Regions from separate parts of the Rhodococcus sp. MT28 genome, predicted to be linked through region 1. Evidence: riboswitches for the same ligand, from Rfam matches in the RefSeq annotation. Region 1 holds a riboswitch; each other region holds the start of a gene.
What was found. A riboswitch is a leader RNA that binds a small molecule or an ion and turns the genes downstream of it on or off. The one in region 1 is predicted to bind cobalamin.
Positions count from the first base shown of each region.

Region 2: it holds a riboswitch for cobalamin, as region 1 does, so the genes downstream of both, AC1Q6C_RS30295 (ABC transporter substrate-binding protein) here and AC1Q6C_RS15785 (cobaltochelatase subunit CobN) in region 1, are expected to answer to the same signal.
Region 3: it holds a riboswitch for cobalamin, as region 1 does, so the genes downstream of both, AC1Q6C_RS20380 (ABC transporter substrate-binding protein) here and AC1Q6C_RS15785 (cobaltochelatase subunit CobN) in region 1, are expected to answer to the same signal.
Region 4: it holds a riboswitch for cobalamin, as region 1 does, so the genes downstream of both, AC1Q6C_RS28990 (FecCD family ABC transporter permease) here and AC1Q6C_RS15785 (cobaltochelatase subunit CobN) in region 1, are expected to answer to the same signal.

Region 1 covers NZ_JBXAFD010000003.1:688,625-694,126, forward strand. Annotated here, with positions in the region: gene AC1Q6C_RS15785 (cobaltochelatase subunit CobN) at 1-2,657, opposite strand, end outside; cobalamin riboswitch at 2,697-2,829, opposite strand; gene cobG (precorrin-3B synthase) at 2,881-4,023, shown strand; gene AC1Q6C_RS15795 (precorrin-8X methylmutase) at 4,043-4,669, shown strand; gene cobJ (precorrin-3B C(17)-methyltransferase) at 4,666-5,502, shown strand, end outside.
Region 2 covers NZ_JBXAFD010000016.1:48,239-53,740, forward strand. Annotated here, with positions in the region: gene AC1Q6C_RS30285 (FecCD family ABC transporter permease) at 1-250, opposite strand, end outside; gene AC1Q6C_RS30290 (class I SAM-dependent methyltransferase) at 247-999, opposite strand; gene AC1Q6C_RS30295 (ABC transporter substrate-binding protein) at 1,000-2,013, opposite strand; cobalamin riboswitch at 2,072-2,252, opposite strand; gene AC1Q6C_RS30300 (siderophore-interacting protein) at 2,294-3,151, opposite strand; gene AC1Q6C_RS30305 (hypothetical protein) at 3,308-3,466, shown strand; gene AC1Q6C_RS30310 (SDR family NAD(P)-dependent oxidoreductase) at 3,633-4,424, shown strand; gene AC1Q6C_RS30315 (DUF1254 domain-containing protein) at 4,475-5,502, opposite strand, start outside.
Region 3 covers NZ_JBXAFD010000005.1:127,209-132,710, forward strand. Annotated here, with positions in the region: gene AC1Q6C_RS20375 (MMPL family transporter) at 1-1,969, opposite strand, end outside; cobalamin riboswitch at 2,041-2,186, shown strand; gene AC1Q6C_RS20380 (ABC transporter substrate-binding protein) at 2,303-3,298, shown strand; gene AC1Q6C_RS20385 (FecCD family ABC transporter permease) at 3,295-4,335, shown strand; gene AC1Q6C_RS20390 (ABC transporter ATP-binding protein) at 4,332-5,147, shown strand; gene AC1Q6C_RS20395 ((2Fe-2S)-binding protein) at 5,144-5,502, shown strand, end outside.
Region 4 covers NZ_JBXAFD010000012.1:58,511-64,012, forward strand. Annotated here, with positions in the region: gene AC1Q6C_RS28975 ((2Fe-2S) ferredoxin domain-containing protein) at 1-256, opposite strand, end outside; gene AC1Q6C_RS28980 (ABC transporter substrate-binding protein) at 253-1,314, opposite strand; gene AC1Q6C_RS28985 (ABC transporter ATP-binding protein) at 1,311-2,129, opposite strand; gene AC1Q6C_RS28990 (FecCD family ABC transporter permease) at 2,126-3,133, opposite strand; cobalamin riboswitch at 3,251-3,386, opposite strand; gene AC1Q6C_RS28995 (TetR/AcrR family transcriptional regulator) at 3,403-4,011, opposite strand; gene AC1Q6C_RS29000 (alpha/beta hydrolase) at 4,064-5,002, shown strand; gene AC1Q6C_RS29005 (cation diffusion facilitator family transporter) at 5,013-5,502, shown strand, end outside.

The sequences.
Region 1 (5,502 bases):
CAGACAGGGCGAACACCGAGGAGCGCGAACACTTCGGCGATGTCGTCGCCGGAGGTACGCATGGCGGCGGTACCCCACACGGACAGACCCACCGAGCGCGGGTACTCGCCGTGATCGGCGAGATATCGAGCGGCGAGCGACTCGGCCATCGCCTGACCGGTCTCCCACGCCAGTCGTGAGGGAACTGCCTTGGGATCGACGGAGTAGAAGTTACGACCGGTGGGAAGCACGTTGATCAGGCCGCGCAGCGGTGACCCACTCGGGCCGGCGGCGATGAAGCCGCCGTCGAGCGCGTGCAGGACCTGCTTGATCTCGTTGTTCGTCTGTCGGAGGCGTGGAATCACTTCGGTGGCCGCGAACTGAAGGATCTTCACGACGGTCTCGTCGTCGCTGAGTTGTTCTGCCGCAGCGGGGTTCCAGTCGGCGTCGTACATGCCGCGAACCAGAGCGTGCGCCTTTTCCTCGACGTCGTCGACACGGTTGCGGGACTCGTCGCCGTCTTCGCTGAGCCCGAGAGCTTCGCGCAGACCAGGGACGCTCTGTTCGCCGCCCCACATCTGACGGGCACGGAGCATGGCCAGGACCAGTTCGATTTCGGCGTCGCCCTCGGGTGCGCGGCCGAGAATGTGCAGGCCGTCGCGGATCTGGACGTCCTTGATCTCACACAGCCAACCGTCGACGTGCAGGAGCATGTCGTCGAACACGTCTTCTTCGGGACGCTCCGCGAGGCCGAGGTCGTGGTCCATCTTGGCTGCCCGCATCAGCGTCCAGATCTGCTGGCGAATGGCCGGCAGCTTGGACGGGTCCAGTGCGGAGATGTTGGAGTGCTCGTCGAGCAGTTGCTCGAGACGGGAGATGTCGCCGTAGCTTTCGGCGCGGGCCATCGGCGGGATCAGGTGATCGACGAGAGTCGCGTGGGCGCGACGCTTTGCCTGTGTTCCTTCACCCGGGTCGTTGACGAGGAACGGGTAGATCAGCGGCAGGTCGCCCAGGGCCGCGTCGGTGCCGCAGTTGCTCGACATGCCGAGTGTCTTGCCGGGCAACCATTCGAGGTTGCCGTGCTTGCCGAGGTGTACAACGGCGTCGGCGCCGAATCCGCCAGCATCAGGCGTCGCCGCGATCCAGCGGTAGGCCGCGAGGTAGTGATGGCTTGGCGGCAGATCCGGATCGTGGTAGATAGCGACGGGCTTTTCGCCGAATCCACGGGGCGGCTGGACCATGAGCACGATGTTGTTGAATCGCAGTGCCGCGATGACGATTTCGCCGTCCGGATCCTGCGAGCGGTCGACGTACAGCTCTCCGGGCGCTGCGCCCCAATGCTCTTCGACGCCGCTGCGCAGTTCCTCGGGCAGGGTGGCGAACCATTCGCGGTACTTCGCTGCCGAGATGCGGATCGGATTGCCCTCGAGCTGCTCGGCAGTGAGCCAGTCGGGATCCTGGCCGCCGGCCGCGATCAGGGCATGGATCAGCGCGTCGCCGTCCTTCGCCGCCAGGCCGGGAACTGCGTCCGGACCGTCGACCGGACCGAGATCGTAACCGGCAGAACGCATTTCGGTGAGCAGGTCGATTGCGCTCGCCGGAGTATCGAGACCGACGGCGTTGCCGATGCGGGCATGCTTGGTCGGGTACGCCGAGAGCATCAGAGCAACGCGACGCTCGGTGGTGGGAATGTGGCGCAGCTTGCCGTGACGGACCGCGATCCCGGCGACACGGGCAGCGCGCTCGACGTCGGGGACGTACGTGGACAGTCCGTCGGAGTCGATTTCCTTGAAGGAGAACGGGACGGTAATGATGCGGCCGTCGAATTCCGGCACCGCGACCTGGGTCGCGACGTCGAGAGGCGACAGTCCGTCGTCGTTCTCGTCCCAGGTGGCGCGGCTACTGGTCAGGCACAGGCCCTGCAGGATGGGGACGTCGAGCGCAGCGAGTGCGGCGACATCCCAGGCTTCGTCGTCGCCACCGGCGGACGCGGTCGCGGGCTTCGTGCCACCGGCAGCAAGAACTGTCACGACCATGGCGTCGGCGCGGCGGAGCGTGCTCAGAAGTTCGGCTTCTGCGGTTCGCAGAGATGCGCAGTAGATCGGCAGCGCGGTGCCACCGGCCTCGGCGACCGCGTCGCACAACGCCTGGATGTACCGGGTGTTTCCGGCCAAATGCTGGGCGCGGTAGTACAGAACTGCGATGACCGGACCGCTCGCCGAGTCGAGATCGGGCGCGAAATCAGCGATGCCCCAGGAAGGCAGGTGGGCCGGCGGTTCGAACCCGTGGCCGGTGAGCAGGACGGTGTCGGACAGGAAGTGGTGCAGCTGTGCCAGATTCTGTGCGCCACCCTCGGCCAGGTAGTTGTGAGCCTCGGCAGCGACACCGGCGGAAACCGTCGAGCACTCCATGAGGTCGGCGTCCGGCGCGTGCTCGCCGCCGAGAACGACTACGGGGAGTCCGGAGGCGAGGACCATGTCCAGGCCGTCTTCCCAGCTGCGACGGCTACCGAGGATACGAACGATCACGAGGTCGACGCCGTCGAGCAAGGGCGGCAAGTCCTCCGAGACCAGCAAGCGTGAGGGGTTGGCCCAGCGATAGGAGACGCCGTCGCCGGCTTCCTGGCTGGCGCGGGCGCTCAGCAGATCGGTGTCGGACGTGGAGAGCAGAAGAATCACGGGTGAAGCCTTCCTGGGGTTTCGCGCCCCGTGGCACAGATCTGTCATCGACGGCGGTTGAGGGTCTGACTCGTGTTTCCGAGCGGAAACACGTCCCGCTCGAGCAACACTCACAGTGGCGCGACCGCACCGGACTCTCACCGGTTTCCTCAACTGCCGTCACTGGTGGTGGTGATGCTACCGGTCCGCAGAAGGCACTCATGACAGGTCGTACCCTGGAGCCATGCCCACGGACCGTTCACAGCCAGACGCGTGCCCGGGTGCACTGCAAGTTCACCACGCCGCCGACGGCGCACTGGCACGCGTGCGCCTACCCGGCGGACTCCTCACCCCGGTCCAATTGCAGACGCTCGCCGACGCAGCGCGCGATCTCGGCAACGGGCAGATGGAACTCACCTCGAGGGGCAACGTACAACTGCGCTCGGTCTCGGACCCCGAAGCCTTCGCGGCGCGTATCGCTTCGGCCGGTCTGCTGCCGTCCGCGACGCACGAACGAGTGCGCAACATCCTCGCGTCCCCACTGTCCGGCCGTATCGGGGGCGTCGCCGACATTCGTGAACTGGTCCACCGTCTCGATTCGGCGATCCAAGCGGATCAAGCATTGGCAGATCTGCCAGGGCGAACCCTGTTCACCCTCGACGACGGGCGCGGAGACATCACCGGGCTACGGGGCGATTTCGGACTCCATGCGCGCAGCGCCACCGAGCATTCACTGGTGCTCGCCGGTCACCACACCACTCATCTCGTCCAGGCGGACGACGCCGTCGAATTGCTCCTCGAGGCGGCTCGATCATTCCTCGACGTCCGCGACAAGCACTGGCGCCTGGCCGAGGTTCCGGACGGAATCGAACGCACCCTCGAGCAGCTGGGTCTGAGCGCCGAGTCCACCGGTGCTGCGGACCTCACGCCGGATGCACGGCCTACTATCGGCTGGCTCGAGCAGCGCGACGGGACCGTAGCTCTGGGCGGCGGCCTGCGATTCGGACTGCTCGACGCTCGGCTGGCCGAGTTCCTCGCAGCCGTCGACAAGCCCGTCGTCGTGACACCGTGGCGATCGGTGCATATCTTCGACCTCGACGAATGGGCAGCCGAGCAGGTAGTCCGGGTGCTGGCACCCATGGGGTTGATCTTCGACGAGAACTCACCGTGGCTCGAGGTCACCGCCTGCACCGGAAGTCCGGGATGCGAGAAGTCGCTCGCCGATGTGCGCGCCGACGCGATCACCGCCGTCGAGCAGGCAGAACTTCCCGTTGTCGGGCGCCAGCACTGGGCCGGGTGCGACCGCAGTTGTGGACGTCCCCGCGGGGACGTAGCGGATGTGATCGCGACGGGTGACGGTTACCGGGTGAATCCGCCCGATCGGTGATGCCTCTATCGTGTGGCACATGATCGAGTACATCCGTGACGGCGCGGAAATCTATCGCCAGTCCTTTGCCACCATTCGGGCCGAAGCCGACCTGAGCCGTTTCCCGGCGGATGTCTCGCAAGCTGTAGTGCGCATGATTCATGCAAGTGGCCAGGTCGATCTCGTCGACGACGTCGCCTTCACACCCGGTGTCGTCTCGGCTGCGCGCGCAGCTCTGCGCGACGGCGCGCCGATTTTCTGCGACGCCCAGATGGTGGCTGCCGGCATCACGCGCAAGCGTCTGCCCGCCGGCAACGACGTCATCTGCACCCTCGGCGATCCGCGGGTTCCCGTGCTGGCGTCGACCATCGACAACACTCGCTCGGCGGCTGCTCTCGAACTGTGGGGAGCCAAGCTCGAGGGCGCTGTTGTCGCGATCGGAAACGCACCCACCGCACTGTTCCATCTCCTGAACCTCATCGAAGCCGGCGCACCCCGTCCGGCCGCCATCGTCGGAGGTCCGGTCGGCTTCATCGGCGCTGCCGAGTCGAAGGAAGCCCTCATCGAACACGCCAGCGGGATCGATCATCTCGTTCTCCGCGGCCGACGCGGCGGCAGCGCGATCACCGCGGCCGTCGTCAATGCGATTGCGAGCGAAGTCGAATGAGTGCAGGCAAGCTCTGGGGTGTCGGTATCGGCCCCGGCGATCCCGAATTAGTGACCGTCAAGGCAGCCCGCGTCATCGGCGAGGCCGATGTGGTTGCGTTCCACTCCGCGCGGCACGGCAAGAGCATCTCCCGCGGAGTTGCAGCGCCGTACATGCGCGAAGGACAGATCGAAGAACACCTCGTCTACCCCGTGACCACCGAGACCGTTGATCATCCCGGCGGATACCAGGGCGCGATGGACGAGTTCTACGAAGCAGCTGCCGAACGGCTGGCAGTTCACCTCGCGGCCGGTCGAACCGTCGCGTTGCTCGCCGCCGGCGATCCGCTCTTCTACAGCTCCTACATGCACATGCACAAGAGACTGGCCGATCGCTTCGACGCCGAAGTGATTCCCGGCGTCACCTCCGTCAGCGCGGCATCTGCTGCACTCGGAAAGCCGCTGGTCGAGGGTGAAGAGATCCTCACGATCCTGCCCGGAACGTTGCCGCAGGCCGAGCTGACCAGGCGGCTCAAGGAAACCGACGCCGCGGCCATCCTCAAGCTCGGACGTACCTTCCCACCGGTCCTCCAATCGCTCGAGGATTCCGGCCGCTTGGATGAAGCTCACTACGTCGAGCGCGCGAGCACCACACGTCAACGCGTCGAATCCGCTGCCGAGGTCGACCCGGACGGAGTTCCGTACTTCTCGATCGCCATCGTTCCGAGCCCGTCGAACAACCCTCGACCCGCAGCCGAGTCTCGCGGCGAGGTGGTCGTGGTCGGACTCGGGCCGGGCGACACCGCCTGGACCACACCCGAAGTGGCGCATGAGCTTTCGTTGGCAACCGACCTC
Region 2 (5,502 bases), on a different contig from region 1:
CACCGCAGAGCGCGGCGAGCAGGGTACGCGGCAGACGGAGGTCCCAGACGATGCCGTCACGGATAGGGGTGACGTCCGCCGCGGTACCGCCGAGATGGCCGACGACGATCGAAGCCACCTCACCGACCGACAGACCGGCCGGCCCCAACGTGATTGCCACGGCAGCCGATCCGGCCAGCGTGACAACACCGATCATCCACAGCAGGGTGACGGTCGTCGGGTTGTCACGCAGCCGAACTCTTGTCGTCATCTCACGCCGTAGACCACGTAGTCGTCGAACAGTTGCCAGACCGTCCCCGACTCCCGAAAACCTGCTTGCGCGAGCGCCGCCAACTGGAAGTCGACGGCCGTGGGCGCAGTGGCGTCACGTCCGGCGAATCTGCGCTCTCGCTCGTCGGTCATTGGTCCGATGCCGGGAGTTGCCCGCAACTCCTCCCACCAGCTCTCCCACTCGGGAGCACCGGCAGCAAAGGCGGAGCGTTGCGTCTGCTCGTCGTGAGCCTTCGCCCATCGCCCGATGACAGGGAAGCGGCTGTCGAAACGAAAGTGATCACCGTTGAGCAGGACTCCGTCCGGACTCAGCAGTTCGCGGCACTGCCGGTACACCTCGACGAGCTGCTGCGGTTGCAACCAGTGCAGCGCGGTTGTCGACACTATCGCCTGAACCGGCGCAGCCACCGAATTCGGCCAATCGGCTCCCGCCAGATCTGCGTCGATCAGCTGCAGTCGGTCACCGAAACGCGTCGACGACTGGCGGGCGAGCTCCAGCAGCATCGGGTCGTAATCGATCCCCACAACGCTCGCATGCTCGAACTTTTCGAGAATCCGGGCGCTCAGTGAACCCGGCCCGCAGGCCAGGTCGACAACCGTGAACGGGGCGTGCGCGTGCTGCAATTCGAGGACGTCGAGAATCACGTCGAAGCGCTTCTCACGGTCGGCGATGTATGCCGCCTGCTGGTCGTCCCACCGACGCACCAGTTCACTGATCTGCGCGGACATCTAGACCACACCCAACTGGCGCAGCCCGTCGGAGAGCTGTTCGATGCCACCGACATTGCGGATCGAGGGATCCATCGTCGTTCCTTCGAGGATGATGTAACGCTTGTTCTTCACTGCGGTGAGCTTGCTGGCGACCGGGTCCGATTCGAGGAACGCGATCTTGTCTGCGGCACTGTCGCCGTCTCCACCGCGGTCGAGATCTGCGAGCACCAGCACGGTCGGGTCTCGATCGAGGACACTCTCCCAACCGATTTCGGGCCAGTACTGCTTGTTGTCGTCGAAGGCGTTCTTCGCACCCACCGCGTCGGTCATGATTCCCGGTGCACCGCAGCACCCGGCGAAGTACGGAGTCTTCGTGGCTGCGTACCACCACGCCAGCGTCACGTTCTCAGCTCCCAGTGCCGCCGTGGCGGTGGCCGCGCGATCCTTCAAACTCTCGGTGAGCTCGACACCTTTGTTCTTGACATCGAACAGTGTTGCCACTTCGTCGATTTCGTCGTACAAGTCGTCGAGCGTGAGGGCCTTGCTCTGCTCGGCATCCTGACCGGTGCACTCGCTGGGTGACTGATATGTCGCGACACCGAGGTCGGTGAACTTGATCCGGTCGGCGATGCCCTCCGAGGTGAACGTGTAGTTGAACGTCGTTAAGACCATGTCCGGTTCGCGTTCGAGGACACTTTCGAATGACGGGAACTCGGTGTCGAACGCCTGGACCTGACCACGCGCCTCGCGCAGTTCGGGGAGGACATCGTCATCGCTCATGGCGTACCCGGCCATCCGGTCCTGCACTCCCAGCGCGAACAGCATCTCTGCTGCAGGTTGATTTACCGCGATTGCCCGTTCGATCGGTCGCTCCACCGTGACGTCTCGGCCACAGTTCTGGACTGTCACGCGCGATTGTTCGGAAGAGTTGGATTGTCGGGCAGCACTGTCGTCGGAGGAGCAGGCAACCAACGACGCGCTCAACAGGGCAGCGACGGCGGCGGCGGGTAGGCGAAGTCTGGACAGACGCATGGAATCTCGTTCTCGCAGGGGCTCGTTCGCGGAGCCCGTTACCGTGTGAACAGGCGCCTGTTGACCCCTGCTGCCAGCCGGTATTCGGACTCGAGATCGCCCCACCCGAGCGCCTTCCCAGATTCTCATCCAGTGGCGTAAGCCCGGGCGGTCACCCTCACCGCTGCGCGTCAGTTCCGGATTCACACCGGATTCCCTGACCCCCTGTGTGGAGGTCCGCTGGCACAGAGGAACTTATCACCGCAGTGCACCGCCGGTCAGGTCGGCTGGTGTGAGGCAATCAGATCTCGATGGCCAGGTCGTCGATGTCGGTGAGGGTTCCGCCGTCGGCGAGGATGCGCTCGTAGTTCTCGCGTCGACGGAGGTCGATTTCGGTGTTGCTGACGCCCTCCTTCCAATATCCGAATATCGCGACGTCGTTTTTGTCGAGTCCGACGGTCGATCGAAAGTGCTTCCGGATTGCGCGCATCTCGTTGCGTTCACCGGCGCCCCACACGACGTAGCTCGCGGGATTGGCGAGCTCGCGTGCTCGTACCGCCAGTGGGCCGTCGGGCTCGGCCGGATCTGCGCTCACGCGGTGAAGCTCCAGGCCGGGGAGGGTGGGCAGTTCGGCGAAGGCGACCTCGTCATCTGTTGTGACCCAGCCGATTCCGACGACGTCGGTAGGTAACTGCTCGATGATCGAGTGCAATGCGGGTATTGCGGTGCCGTCCAGAAAAAGTGCGATACGTCGACCAGGAACATCAGGGATCAAGAAGTGTGGCCGCGGACCGGTGAGGCCGAAGGTGTCACCGACGGCCAACGCTGCTGCCCACCTCATCATCGGACTGGTCTGTCCGTGGCGGACCACATCGACGACGATCGATCCGCTCGCTGAATCGTAGGAACGCACCGTGTACACGCGCGAAGCGTCGTCGAAGGCCGGCCCGAGATTCATGCGTACGGTCACATTCGGGCGTGACCAGGTCGGATCGTCGGTCGACTCCGTCAAACGAGCCGTGATCCGCAGCAGGTGATCGCTCGGTCGCTCCATTGCTTCGACGATCGCGAGAACGTCGTTGAGTCCGCGATTGTGGTCAGCGGTCCGTAGGACGGTCGTCGGGGGAGTTGTTGTGCGCGAGGCGTCTGCATGTGTCATCGACTGTGCTCCTGGATCGGGTTTTCGGGATGCCACCAGGTTAGTGCTGCCTAAGTCGAGCGAGTTGTCCAGAAGTGACATTTGATTACCTGAATGATTCGGGTCTCGAAACGACGCGGTTGAGTGAGTGGTGCCGGCGCTGCTACCGTGCCTGTGATGTCCATACGCCGCTGTTCTCTCGCTTCCGGCCGTGCACTGCGCACGGCCCGATTCGGCGTAGCGACTTTCCGACGTGGGCGTAAGGCGATCGACCGCCGCCCGTCCGGTCTTGTCTGGATCGAAAGAGCCTTGGCCGCACCGGCCGGATCCGTCTGACATTCGCTACTTCGGCGAGCATTGCCTCGCCGAGATTTCGCAGTGCCACACCTGTTGCAGTGCTGCGCATTTCCCGTACCTGAGGTTTCTCGCGGGTGAGTTGTGAGTGTCGGCGCCACCGAGCCTGGAATGCCAACCAACTCGTTTTCGTGAAAGGTACACAGCAATGAATCGTTTCGAAGGTCGTCGTATTCTCGTCACCGGCGCAGGATCTGGAATCGGGCAGGCCACCGCGCTGCGGTTGCTCGCCGAAGGTGGCCGCGTGGTCGCTGCCGACATCTCCGAGCAGGGTTTGGCGAACACCCGGAAATCGGCAGAACATGCTTCGACGGAGGATCGCCTCGACACCGTCGTCGTCGATATCGGTGACGAGGGTTCCGTCATCAAGGTTGTGGGTCAGGCGATTTCGTCTCTCGGGGGATTGGACGTACTGGTCAACGCCGCCGGGATACTGCGTGGTGGGCACACCCACGAGACCTCGCTGGACCTGTGGAATCAGGTGCTCTCCGTGAATTTGACGGGCACTTTCCTCGTCACGCGCCAGGCACTGCCGGCTCTCCTTGCCACCGGCAACGCAGTCGTGGTGAATTTCAGTTCCACCTCCGCTGCCTTCGCGCACCCGTACATGGCCGCGTATGCCGCAAGTAAGGGAGGAATCCAGTCCTTCACTCACGCACTGGCTCTCGAATACGGCAAGCAGGGTCTGCGTGCCGTCGCGGTGGCTCCGGGCAGTGTGAAGAGCGGAATCACCGATACTACGGCGTCGTACTTGCCGGAAGACACCGACTGGTCGCTCTTCGGCAAGTTGTCACCGATTCTGAGCACTGATCTGGAGTCCGGTGGTGCCCCCATGGCCGGGCCGGAAAGTGTTGCGGGAGTTATCGCGATGTTGGCATCCGACGATGGTGCCTTCATCACGGGCACGGAGATCCGGATCGACGGCGGCACGCACGCCTGATTCTGCGTCCGTCTGACGGCCCGCACAGGCAGGCCGTCAGACGGACGCCGTCATTCTCGCGAGCGAGTGATGGCGGGGACGACGTAGGAGTGATCGAGCACGGCGGGCCAAGGTTCGTACATTCTCAGTACCGGTCGGAAATCCCCGCGCGGTGCGGGCAGCCAGTTTGCCTTCGCCGTGGGATCTTTCGGCTCCTCGTGGCTGATCGTGATCGTCAACGCACCGTCGGCGTCGTGGACGATTCCTGGAGTGCGGTCGCCGATCGAGTATCGGTCGACGGGATTCGCCACGAGGAAGAAGTCCGGCACCGAGTACATCGTCAGCGACCAGAAGGCGCTCACCGGCGGAGTGGGGTCGAGTCTTATTGTGTAGGTGTGGGTTCCGTTCAACTGCTCGCCCTGATCGTCGACGTAGGTCATGATGTACGCCGCTTCGTAAGGGTGGTTGCCCCACAGCCCGCCCTTGGCAGCCGCGGCGCGTTCGACGATGCGCAACTTGGGATCGGCGATCTTGAATTGTGGATCGTCGATTGTGCCGACCTCGAAGTAGTCGAGGTTGTAGTCGAAGGCGTGGAATGTGAGCTTCCATCCGTTGACTTCGGGGCTGGAGCCTTTCGTGAGGGCCTCGAGCAGGTTCTTCTCACCGATCGTCAATCCGTCAGCCAACGCGGCTGCCTCGTCGGCAGAGAGTGAAGCGGCAGAGTGTGAGCTATAGGGAGAGGCCCCGGGCTCGTCGATTCCGATCGGGGAGAAGGAATCCTGGAGTTCTCGATCGCGTGGGGCCGGCGGAAACGCCTGTGACCAGATGCGGAGTTTCTCGAGGAACAGGAGGTCCTGGCTTACCCCGGGTTCGGGCACTGGGAGACCCGCGGAGTTTCCGGTGGAGTCGACGACGGTCAGCGTGGTGGCGTCCTGCAAGGCGTGCACCGCAGGGAGGTCGTCGTCGCCACCGCATGCCCACCGGCCCACGATCGACGCAATGTTCGTGGGAAATCTGATCACCGTGGTCTGGTCCGCCGGGGTTCCCGTCCAGGTGGGTGGGACGAGAAGGAAGTCTCCGCTCTTCGTGCCGGTGGCCC
Region 3 (5,502 bases), on a different contig from region 1:
GGAACTTCATCACTGACAGCCCTGACATTGCGAAGGCCCCCGTCACCACTATCAGGAGTAAGGCGGCAGCCGTCACGATGCGGCCGGTGCGCTCGGTTCCGAACTTGACCGCTTCCTCTGTCGTCGCTCCCGCGTTCTTGGCCTCGACCATCCGTGACATCAGGAAAACCTCGTAGTCCGTGGACAATCCGAACACCACCGCCAGGATGAGCACGACAAACGTCGCCTCCAGCGGAGTTTGACTGACCCCGAGGAGTTCGACGCCGTGTCCGTCCTGGAAGACGAAGGTGAGGACACCGAAGGTGGTCGCGAGACTCAGGGCTGCCATCAGCACCGCCTTGATCGGCAGCACCACCGAACCGAACGCGAGGAACAACAGGATCAGGGTGGATCCGACCATGATGAGGATCATCACCGGTAGCCAGTGCAGGACGGCGTTGTTGCCGTCGTCGACCATGGCTTGACCGCCGCCGACAAGCAGCACCGTTCCGTCGGGAGCGGAGATCGCACGCAGATCTGTCACTGCGGCGCTCTGTGATTGGGGTGTAGAGCCCTCGCTGTAGAGAGCCTGAACCGCGACGAGTTGATTGGTGCTCGCGACGACGGTCGCCTGACCGATGCCCTCGACTCGACCGGCGGACTCGGCGATCGCTGCACCTTCGGCCGGGGTGAGAGTGTTCCCGTCCTCGGCCTGAAGGATCATCGTTGCGCCATTTCCGGTTTGCGGGAAGTCGTTGACCAACGTGTCCATTGCAACGCGAGCGGGGTCGTTGTCCGGTAGTGCGGTGTACGAGAGTTCTCCCAGCCGGGCGCCGAGCAGCGGCGAGGCCATCACGAGCAGCACAGCCACGATTGTCACCGAGACTGCGACCGGACGCTTCATCACCCACGTGACGACGCGGCCCCAGAACTTGCGCGAGCGTTCCTCGCCGCGTTGCGCCGCATCCTTGCGCCATGTCAGGGCGTTGATGCGATGCCCCAGAATGGCAAGTAGCGCAGGCACAGCGGTCAGCGACAGGACGGCCGCGCTCAATACCGCAGCGATCGCGCCGAAGCCCAGAGACCGGATGACGGCCTGGGGGAATACGAGCATGCCGCTGAACGCACAGATCAGCAGTAGACCCGAGAACATGACGGTGCGACCCGCCGTCAGAACTGTCCGCTGAGCAGCCGCTCCCGGGTCCGAGCCCGAATTCAGTTCTTCACGGAACCGACCGACCACGAACAGTCCGTAGTCGATGGCCAGTCCCAACCCGAGAAGAGAAGCGACGTTGATCGAGAACGAGGACACATCGGTGATCAGCGTGAGGATTCGCAGAACCGCCAAAGCACTCAGGACACTGAGTACACCCACGAACACGGGCACGGCAGCAGCGACGATGCCGCCGAAGATGAAGACCAACAGCACCAGAGTGATCGGAATGGCGATGGCTTCGGCGACCACCAGGTCCTTCTCGAGCTTGGTGTTGAATGCGACGCCGACGACGGTGTTACCCGCGAATTGTGCCTCGGCACCTTCGACTTCGAGCTTCGGCAGGAGATCGGCGAAAGTGGCGGGCGTGACGCCCGAGTCCGGTGCCAACGTGATCGCGACGGCCGCCATGGATCCGTCGTTCGAGAGCAGGCTGGCCTTCGCTGCGGCGTCTGTTCCCCAATACGATTTCACCGAAGCGGTCGGCACTTCGGTTTTGAACTGGTCGACGGCGGCTGTCACTGCCGGCCCGATGTCGTCCAGAGTCTTGCCGTCCGTGGGCGAGTAGATCGCGATGATGTCCGGGGTCTGCGGTCCGAGATTGTCTTCGATGATGTCGGCGACCTTCGCGGAGTCGCTGCCCGGATCGATGAAGCCGCCCTGGCTGAGCTTGCCGAACACTCCGAGTCCCCACACCCCACTGATGAGAACTATCAGAACCGCGAGGCTCAGTACCCACCATTTCCGGGCGACGACGGTTTGGGCCCAGCGTGTCATGTATCAACTCCGGTGTGTGGGGGCGTCTGGCCAGATCGACTGTAGTGGGCGTTTGGTCTTGAATCGGAAACGTCATGCATACTGCTCGAAGCACTTGCAAGCCACGCGTGTGGGGGAAGCCGGTCCGAATCCGGCGCTGACCCGCAACGGTAGGTCGATTCTCGGTAGTCACCGAGTGTCGGCAAGCCCGATTACCCGCCGCGCGGTGTGCGACATCCATTCGTCGTGGTCTACGAAAAGGAAGTCCAGCAGGAGCTCTGGCCGAGGATCAGCGTGCGGGCGGAGTTGTCTGTCGGATCCTCATTCGTGGCTCAGAGCCCTTACGAGGTCCCCGTGTCACTTCAGTTCTCCCCGTCCCGCGCCGCCGCTGTTCTCATCGCGGTCGCCTTGGTTTCGGCAGGTTGTTCCAAAGGTCAGGAATCAGAGTCGGCGTCTGCTGCGGAATCCTTCGCACAGCCGGTGTCCGTGACCAACTGCGATCGCGAGATGACCTTCGATTCGCCGCCGCAGCGCATCGTGTCTTTGAACGGACACGTCACCGAAGCCCTCATCGAGATCGGCGCGGGTGATCGGATTGTCGGGCGGGCGTACAGCGACAACCCGCCAACTGCCGAGACCGCCGATGTATTCAACAAGATTCCCAGCCTCTCCGATACGTTCCCCAGCATGGAGCAGGTTCTCGACGTCGATCCGGACTTCGTGGTCGGAGGAATGACCAGTGCCTTCAACGAGAAGCAAGGCCGTTCCCGAGACGCTTTCGGCGAGCGCGGAATCAACACCTTCCTCTTCTCGGAATACTGTGGCACCGGGTTCCCCGACATCGGATTGCTCGAGAACGACTACACGCAACTCGGTCGAGTCCTGGGCGTCGAAGATTCCGCCCGCGAGGTCGCAGAGGAGATCAGCGATGGTCTCGATTCCGTCCGCGCTTCGGTCGGAGACGCGGCGCCGGTACCGACCTTCTTCTACGACAGCGGTGACCAGGTTCCGACGACCATCGGCGGAGTCGGCGTCGGTCAATTGGTCGCGGAATACTCCGGCGTCTCGAACATCTTCGCCGAAGGGACAAAGCCCTACATCGACGCATCGTGGGAAGCTGTTGCCGAGCGTGCACCCCAGGCGATCGTGGTCATCGACTACGGCGACAAGACAGCCGAGCAGAAGATCGACTTCCTCCGTGCCCAGCCGTTGATGGCGACCACCCCTGCTGTGCAGCAGAACCGGTTCGTCGTGGTTCCTCTCGCTGACCTGTTCGAGAGTTCACGGTTGGTGCGTTCGGCACAGACCATCGCAACAGCCTTCCATCCAGGCGCTGACGCGGCGAAGTGACCCGCACGCGTTACGGGTACGGCGCCCTGCTTGTCGGCTTGGCGGTCGCCTTGGCGATCGTCCTGGGGTTGGCCGTCTCCTTGGGATCGGTTCGCATTCCCGTCGGTGACGTCTGGGCGATAGTCGGAGCCCGTTTGGCGCCAGGGACTTTCGAGACGTGGTGGACCGCGGCGCGGGAGTCGATCGTGATCGACTCCCGCCTGCCACGTGCACTCACTGCCGCGGTGGTGGGTGCTTCGTTGGCGATGTCGGGCGCTGTTGCTCAGGCTGTCACACGGAATCCTCTTGCCGACCCGTATCTGCTCGGAGTTTCGTCGGGTGCGGGATTCATGGTGGTGCTCGTGTCGGTGCTGGGTTTCGGCGCCGGCCTCCTCGGGGTTTTCACGATTCCGGTCGCAGCATTCGTCGGGGCGATGATCCCGTTGTTTCTCGCACTGCTGATCGGCGGCCGGTATCCGCAGCCGACCGCGATCATTTTGGTGGGTGTCGCGCTCGCCCAGATATTCTCGGCGCTCATCACCTTTTGCATCCTGGTATTGGCCGATGATCGGCACGTGACGTCGGTGATGCACTGGATTGCCGGCGGATTCGGTGATGCACGATGGTCGACGCTGATCTTCCCGACGATCACACTGGCCGTCGTCGGCACAGCCCTTCTGTTCAGTTCGCGATGGATGGACGTTTTGCAGACCGGTGACGACGGGGCTGCTGCACTCGGTATGAACGTCCGACGGTTCCGTGTGTTGTCCTTGCTCGCGGTCTCCGTACTGGCGGGCGCAGCAGTCAGCGTTGCCGGTGGAATCGGTTTCATCGGTCTGCTGATCCCGCATCTGGCCGGCTTCATCGTCGGCACCAGAGCAATTCGACTGCTCCCTGCTGCAGCCCTGCTGGGCGCCGTCGCGATGGTTGCCGCGGATACCGCTGCGCGCTCGGTGGCACAATCCACTGAAGTTCCGGTCGGAGTGATCACGGCCCTCGTGGGTGCACCGATCTTCGTCTGGATGCTCTACCGGCAGTATCGGAGGCTCGAACAGTGACACAGGCCAGAACAGTGACACTCCCGAAAGACTCCGAAACTGCGCCCCTGCTCGAACTCGTCGAGACCCGGGCGCGGCTCGGAAATCGCGAAGTGTTGCGCGGCATCACTTTCGCAGTCAAGTCCGGTGAAATATTGGGCTTGGTCGGGCCGAACGGCAGTGGCAAGACGACGGCGCTGCGCTGCTGCTACAACGCTTTGACGCCGACAGGTGGCGCAGTTCTGATCGATCAAGTCGACTCGACGACGCTCTCGCGTAAGGACATCGCCCGAACTGTCTCGGCAAGTGTTCAAGAACCCACTGTCTCGGCAGGACTTTCGGTTCGTGAATCGATCGCGCTCGGACGAACTCCGCACCGCAGCTGGTTGGACCGAAGCACGGAGCGCGATACCACCATCGTGGACCGGTGCATCGAGCAGGTCGGTTTGGTCGAGCTTGCCGGACGAGACGTATCGACCCTGTCGGGTGGTGAGCGGCAACGTGTCTCGATAGCTCGCGCATTGGCTCAGGAGCCCAAGGTTCTGTTGTTGGACGAGCCGACCAATCATCTCGATCTTCGTCACCAGTTGATCGTGATGGAACTGCTTACCGAACTTGCGTCGGCGGGGCTCGCAGTTGTGGTCACGATGCACGATCTACGGTTGGCAGTCGAGTACTGCGACAACCTTGCCGTGCTCACCGAAGGTGAACTCCGCGCGTGTGGGTCTACGGTCGAGGTGTTGGACGAGCCGTTGTTGGCCGAGGTTTTCGGCATCAGGGCGCGAGTCGAACGCGGAGTACGTCCGCGGATGGAGATATTGGGGCTGGCATGACGGAATCGGTGGCCGGGATCTACGCCCGTATGGCAGTAGCTGTGCCGTTCTTCGACAACCTGAGCGCGTATCCGGATACGGTGCCCGCGGTGTTGATGACCGACCCCCAGTGGTTGGCAGCACGTGTCGCCGATACGGCAGAGCGATGGGGGAGTGCGGACAGTCGAGTGAACGGCACGTTGTGGTGGTACTCGGCCAGCTCGACGCTGACCGGCATTCCGATCGGAACCGGGATGGTCACCGGGTTCGCGGCCGATCCATCGTTGGACGGTGGGCGGATCTTCTTGCGTGACAACGGCTATCTGGGCGGTTTTGCTGCCGGATCGGTCATTCCGATCTCGCGGAGTGTGGCGGA
Region 4 (5,502 bases), on a different contig from region 1:
TTGTCCACGTGAGCAGGTACCGATCCCTCGGCACCGCAACTGGAATCAACACGACCTTGTCGACGTCATCGACATGGGCTCGATCGAGTTCCTCGTGAAGGCTCGGCGAAGCGACATCGAGGTACGCAACGCGAACGTCGGCGTCGGTGCCCGCCTGAACAGCGTCGAACATCCGTCGCGCGGCCGACTCGTCGAGGCCGCTGACGGTCGGCCGCAGTACGACAATCACCCGACGCGAGCACCGGTTGTTGCTCATGCCGACGGCGCGGTTGTCCAGTCGATCCCGCTCGACGGAGCGAGTCCGAACTCTTCGATCTTCGCGCGCAACTCTTCCGCGCCGTAGATATTGGGGAATCCACTGGTGAACATGGCGAGCGGGAGTACGACGAAGCGGTTCTGCTTGACGGCGTCGAGATCGCGTAGGCCTTCTCGGCTCTTGATCGCGTCGATCTTGCCCTGTACTTCGTCAGCGCTCTTCTTGTAGTCCATGATCACGATGACGTCGGGTTCTGACTTCGCGACGGTCTCCCAGCTCGCTTTGAACCAGGTGTTGTCGACGTCGGCGAACACATTGGTTCCCCCGGCGACGTCGATGATTCCGTTGGGGGCTCCGTTGCCTCCACTGGTGTACAGATCTTCCTCACCGCTGTCGTAGATCAAAACCTTCGGCTTGTCGGCGGCATCTGGCGCCGACTCCAGACGCGCCAAACGCGAATCCAATTCGGTCAATGCCTCGGCGGCGGTTTCCTCGGTTCCGAACAGCTTTCCGTAATTGGTCACGTCCGCACGAAGGGCATCCCACGGACCCATCGTGCCGAGCGCGGAATCCGCTGCGGCACTCTGCCGACAACTATCGGAGATCACATATGCATCGATGTTGTTGCTCTGCAGCGATTCCGGCGTCACACCGGAGGCTCCCTTGAACAAGCCACTGTAGGAGCCGACCACCAGGTCCGCCTGCTTACCCAGAATCGTCTCCATCGTGATCGTTCCGTCCAGGTGTGGGACATCCGCAATTCCAGGGCCGAACATCGACTCCATGACCGCGTCGTTGTTCGTGTTCAACACGACTGCCGCGAGACGATCCAAACCGCCGACTCGGAGAATGGTGCCGATATTGGCCGCATTGCTTGTCGCAACGACGTTCTCGATCGGAAGCTGGAAAGTGCTTTCGGTCCCGCAGTTCTCCAATGTCACCGAAGTCTTGTCTGCAGCTTCGTCCACCGGTGCAGTTGCCGAGCAGCCGGCAACTGTCAACAACGCTGTCGCGGCTACAACCGCACCGAACGACGCGCGGGTCTTGACATGTATCAAAGTGCACTCTCCGAAAATGATTGTTGTAGTTGAGAATTTCGTGATTCGAATACGAGGTGTGAACGGCCTGTCGCGGGGTTCACGAGCTCGAAAGTCTCGACGCCGAAGACAGTTGCCACCACCGAGGTGGTGAGTACGTCGGATGGATGTCCGAACGCCCTGGCCACTCCATCCGCGAGCACGAGCACCCGATCGCACACTGCCGCAGCCAAATCGAGGTCGTGCAGTGCCATGATCACCGTCCGGTCCAACGACCGGACCAGATCGAGCAGTTCGAGTTGATGCCGGATGTCGAGATGATTGGTCGGCTCGTCGAGGATGAGCACACCGGCGTCCTGCGCGAGACCTCGGGCGAGAAACACCCGCCGGCGCTCACCGCCGGAAAGCGTGTCCATCGAAGAGAACCGGTGCTCGATCATTCCGACCTCGCCCAGAGCACGATCGACGACGGCATTCTCGTGCTTTCCACCGACGCTCCAGGGCTTTGCATGTGGCGTGCGGCCCAGACTCACGTACTCGTGAACCAACAAATCGGCGGGACTCTGCTCTTCCTGCGCCACAAAGGAAATGGCTTTGGCCCTCGACCGCGCGGACATCGCGTGCACGGAGTCGCCGCCGACACGAATGTCACCGCCGGCGATCGGCCCGAGACCGGCGAGAGCACGCAAGAACGTCGACTTGCCCGATCCGTTCGGACCGACGACGCCGACTACTGCACCGGCGTCGGCCGCGATGTCGACGCCTTTGACGATGGTTCGACGGTCGATGCGGACAACTACTCCGGACGCGGTCAGCGCCAGGGCTCGGGCGCTCACGAACTGCCACCGAATCGGTAGCGCCGACGGCCGAGAAGCAGGAGAAACAGCGGGGCCCCGATCACCCCGGTCACCACGCTCAGCGGGATCTCGGTCGGCCGCAACGAGGTCCGCGCCACGACGTCGACCCACACCAGGAAGGACGCGCCGATCAGTGCTGCCGCCGGTAACACCACTCGATGTCTGGCTCCGACGAGCATGCGTGTGACGTGCGGTATGACCAAGCCTACGAAGGCAATCGCGCCGGACACTGCAACCATCGTGCCGACCAACGCTGCCAGCACGCCGAACAGCACGTTTCGCAGGGTTCGGACGGGAATACCGAGCGAAGCCGCGACGTCCGGTCCGGCCGCCAGCGCATCCAGCCAACCGTGCAGGGCGAACACCGCTGCCGTCAGCAGGAACACAACGATGACCGGCGCCCACAACTTGTCCCAGGATGCCCCGGCCAAACTTCCCAGGAGCCAGAACAATACGGACTGCGCGGCCTGGGAATCATTGGTACGCAGCACCAGAAAACTCGCGATCGCCGACAGGGCGGATGCGGTAACGGTGCCGGTCAGAACCAATCGCAGTGGAGTGATACCGCCTTGCAGCGTCGCGATGGTGAAGACGAGAATCGCAGCTCCCAACGCCCCGATCATCGCGCCGAAACTGAGCGCCCACACTCCCGCGCCGGCGAACAGTCCGGTGGTGATGACGGCGGTGGCACCGACACTCGCGCCGGACGACACTCCCAGCAGGTGGGGATCGGCAAGAGCGTTACGGACGAGGGTTTGCACCACCGCGCCGGCGACGGCAAGACCAGCGCCGACGGCCAGACCGAGCAGTACCCGAGGTGCTCTGATCCCCCACACGATCGCAAGTTCGGAACGCGTGACGGGTGGGCCTCCGAAGCGCGAGTGCACCACGTCCACCACAGTGGACACGGGGAGCATCTCGGATCCGAATGCCAACGCGCACACAGCAGAGAGCACGGCGACGACCAGCAGAGCGGGCAGCACGATACCCGGACTGAGCCGTCCTCGAGGCGCACCAGCCTTCGGCGAAGGCAGGTGGGTAGGTGGAGACAGAGCTCCGCCAACAGCATTCATGGTGTGACCGATCCATCCTCGTGGCATGACACAACGTCAACGAGGGTGGTATCTGGCTACGGTCGACGCAGGGACGACCTCACAGTGGCGGGACCGCGCCGGAATTGCACCGACTTCCCATTACCTCGATGATGACGTCAGAACCATAACGGACTGTGGTCACCATTCTCGACACCGGATCAAGGTTGCGACCCGATCATCGATCTCGCGTGCCGTACGACGGCTTCCGTTCGCACTCGAAGTTCTTCGGGTGAATCCGATTCCAGCACAACCCGATGCACCTGACTGTCCACGGCAGTCACGGTCAGCCGCGACGTCAACAACGCATCCTCCGCACTGAAACCGTAGCTCTGGAGGTACTCCGAAAAGCCGAGTACCAGTTGACGATTCATTCCTTCGACCTGCTCGATGAGCTCATGCGTACGCGGAACCTGATCGTAGAGCAGGTGAAAGAACTCTCGCGGCTTACTGTTCACTTCGACCGCGCACTCCACCAACATCCTCACGGCCTCGTCCGGGGTGAGCTCACGCTCGACGATGTCGGCAAGGCAGAGCGCAAAACTCTCCCGCGCAGCACTCACGTGACGGTTCGCCAACTCCGAGAGGATCTCGTACTTGTCGCCGAAATACTGGTAGAGCGAGCCCACCGACACCCCTGCTTCGTCAGCGATCCGGTTGGTGGTCGCTGCCATGGCTTCCGAAGCGAAAACGCGAGTAGCTGCCTCCAGGATCGCGTCGTAGGTAGCCCTCGAGCGCTGCTGGGAGGGCCTTTTCCGCCGAGTCGACACGGTCCTCCGATGCGAGTTGTCAGCCGCGACGCCGATACCGAGAATTGTGTAGGTGACCAGCGCCGATTACTCGAAGTTTATGCCCGACCGGTACACCGACCACATGCCGGCGCCGACCCCGACGTGGTGGGAGTGGAACGGCAACACCGTCCACGTCGCACGGGCCGTGGTTCCAGACGCGCCGGTTCGTGTTCTCGGCATCCACGGCGCCGGCGGCTACTCGGGCGCGTTGTGGCCGTTCGCCGGGATCGGCGTGAAACTCGGAGCCGAAGTCCTCTTCCCTGATCTTCCGCTGTACGGCGACACCGTCGTAGCCGATCCCGCCGGCGTCCGGTACGAGCAGTGGGTCGATCTCCTCTGCGATCTCGTCCGGGCCGAGAAGGCGGCCGACGATCGGCCGCTTGTGTTGTTGGGCGCCAGCATCGGCGGTCTGCTGGCCTACGAGGTGGCCGCGCGGACCGGTCTGGCCGACGCCGTCGTCGCTACCTGCCTGCTCGATCCCTCGGATCCATCGGCCAGAGCTGCCGCGGCGCGGTTCGGCCCGATGGGTGTCTACGGCGCTCCCCTGATGCGGCGCACCGAACGACTGGTGGGCCGTATCCGCGTGCCCATCCGTTGGGTCGCCGACGTGGCGAACATGAGCAGCAATCGGGAGCTCGCAACGCTGTGCGCAACCGATCCGCGCGGTGGCAGTGTTCGGGTGCCACTCGGATTCCTCAGCAGCTACTTCTCGTTCGAGCACACCGCACCCGAAGCATTTCGGACGACGCCCGTTCTGCTCACCCACCCGGCCGACGACCGATGGACGCCACCCGAACTGAGCCTGCAGTTCCTCCGCCGCATCAACGCACCCACCGAATTCGTGATGCTGGACGGGTGCGGGCACTTTCCCGTCGAAGAGCCGGGCCTGACGCAGTTCCACGACGCCGTCGCCACACTGCTGCACTCCGTCGCCGAGCGTCACCGCACGAAACCGTCGTCACCCGCCTAGCCTGAGAATCGTGAGCACCGAAACGGAAGCATCGGCCGACGAGAGCACCACGACAGTCGTACTGGCGTTTGCGGCGAACGCGCTGATCGCCGGTGCCAAGACGGCGGCCGCCATCGTCACCGGATCTGCATCGATGGTCGCAGAGGCCACCCACTCCTGGGCCGATACCGGCAACGAAGTGCTGCTGCTGATCGCGAACCGCCGCTCGAAAAGGGTTCCCGACCGAGACCAGCCACTCGGCTACGGCCGGGAGGCCTACATCTGGTCGATGTTCGCCGCCCTCGGACTGTTTGCACTCGGCGCGGGTGTCTCGATCACCCATGGCATCCAGGAACTGTTCCATTCCGAACCGGCGTCCGACTTCGGTGTCGCCTACGCCGTCCTCGGCGTCTCGTTCATCCTCGAAGGCATCTCGTTCCGGCAGGCGTACAAACAACTCCGAAACGAAGCGTCCGCCGTGAACCGCGACGTCATGACCCAGGCACTCAACACATCCGACC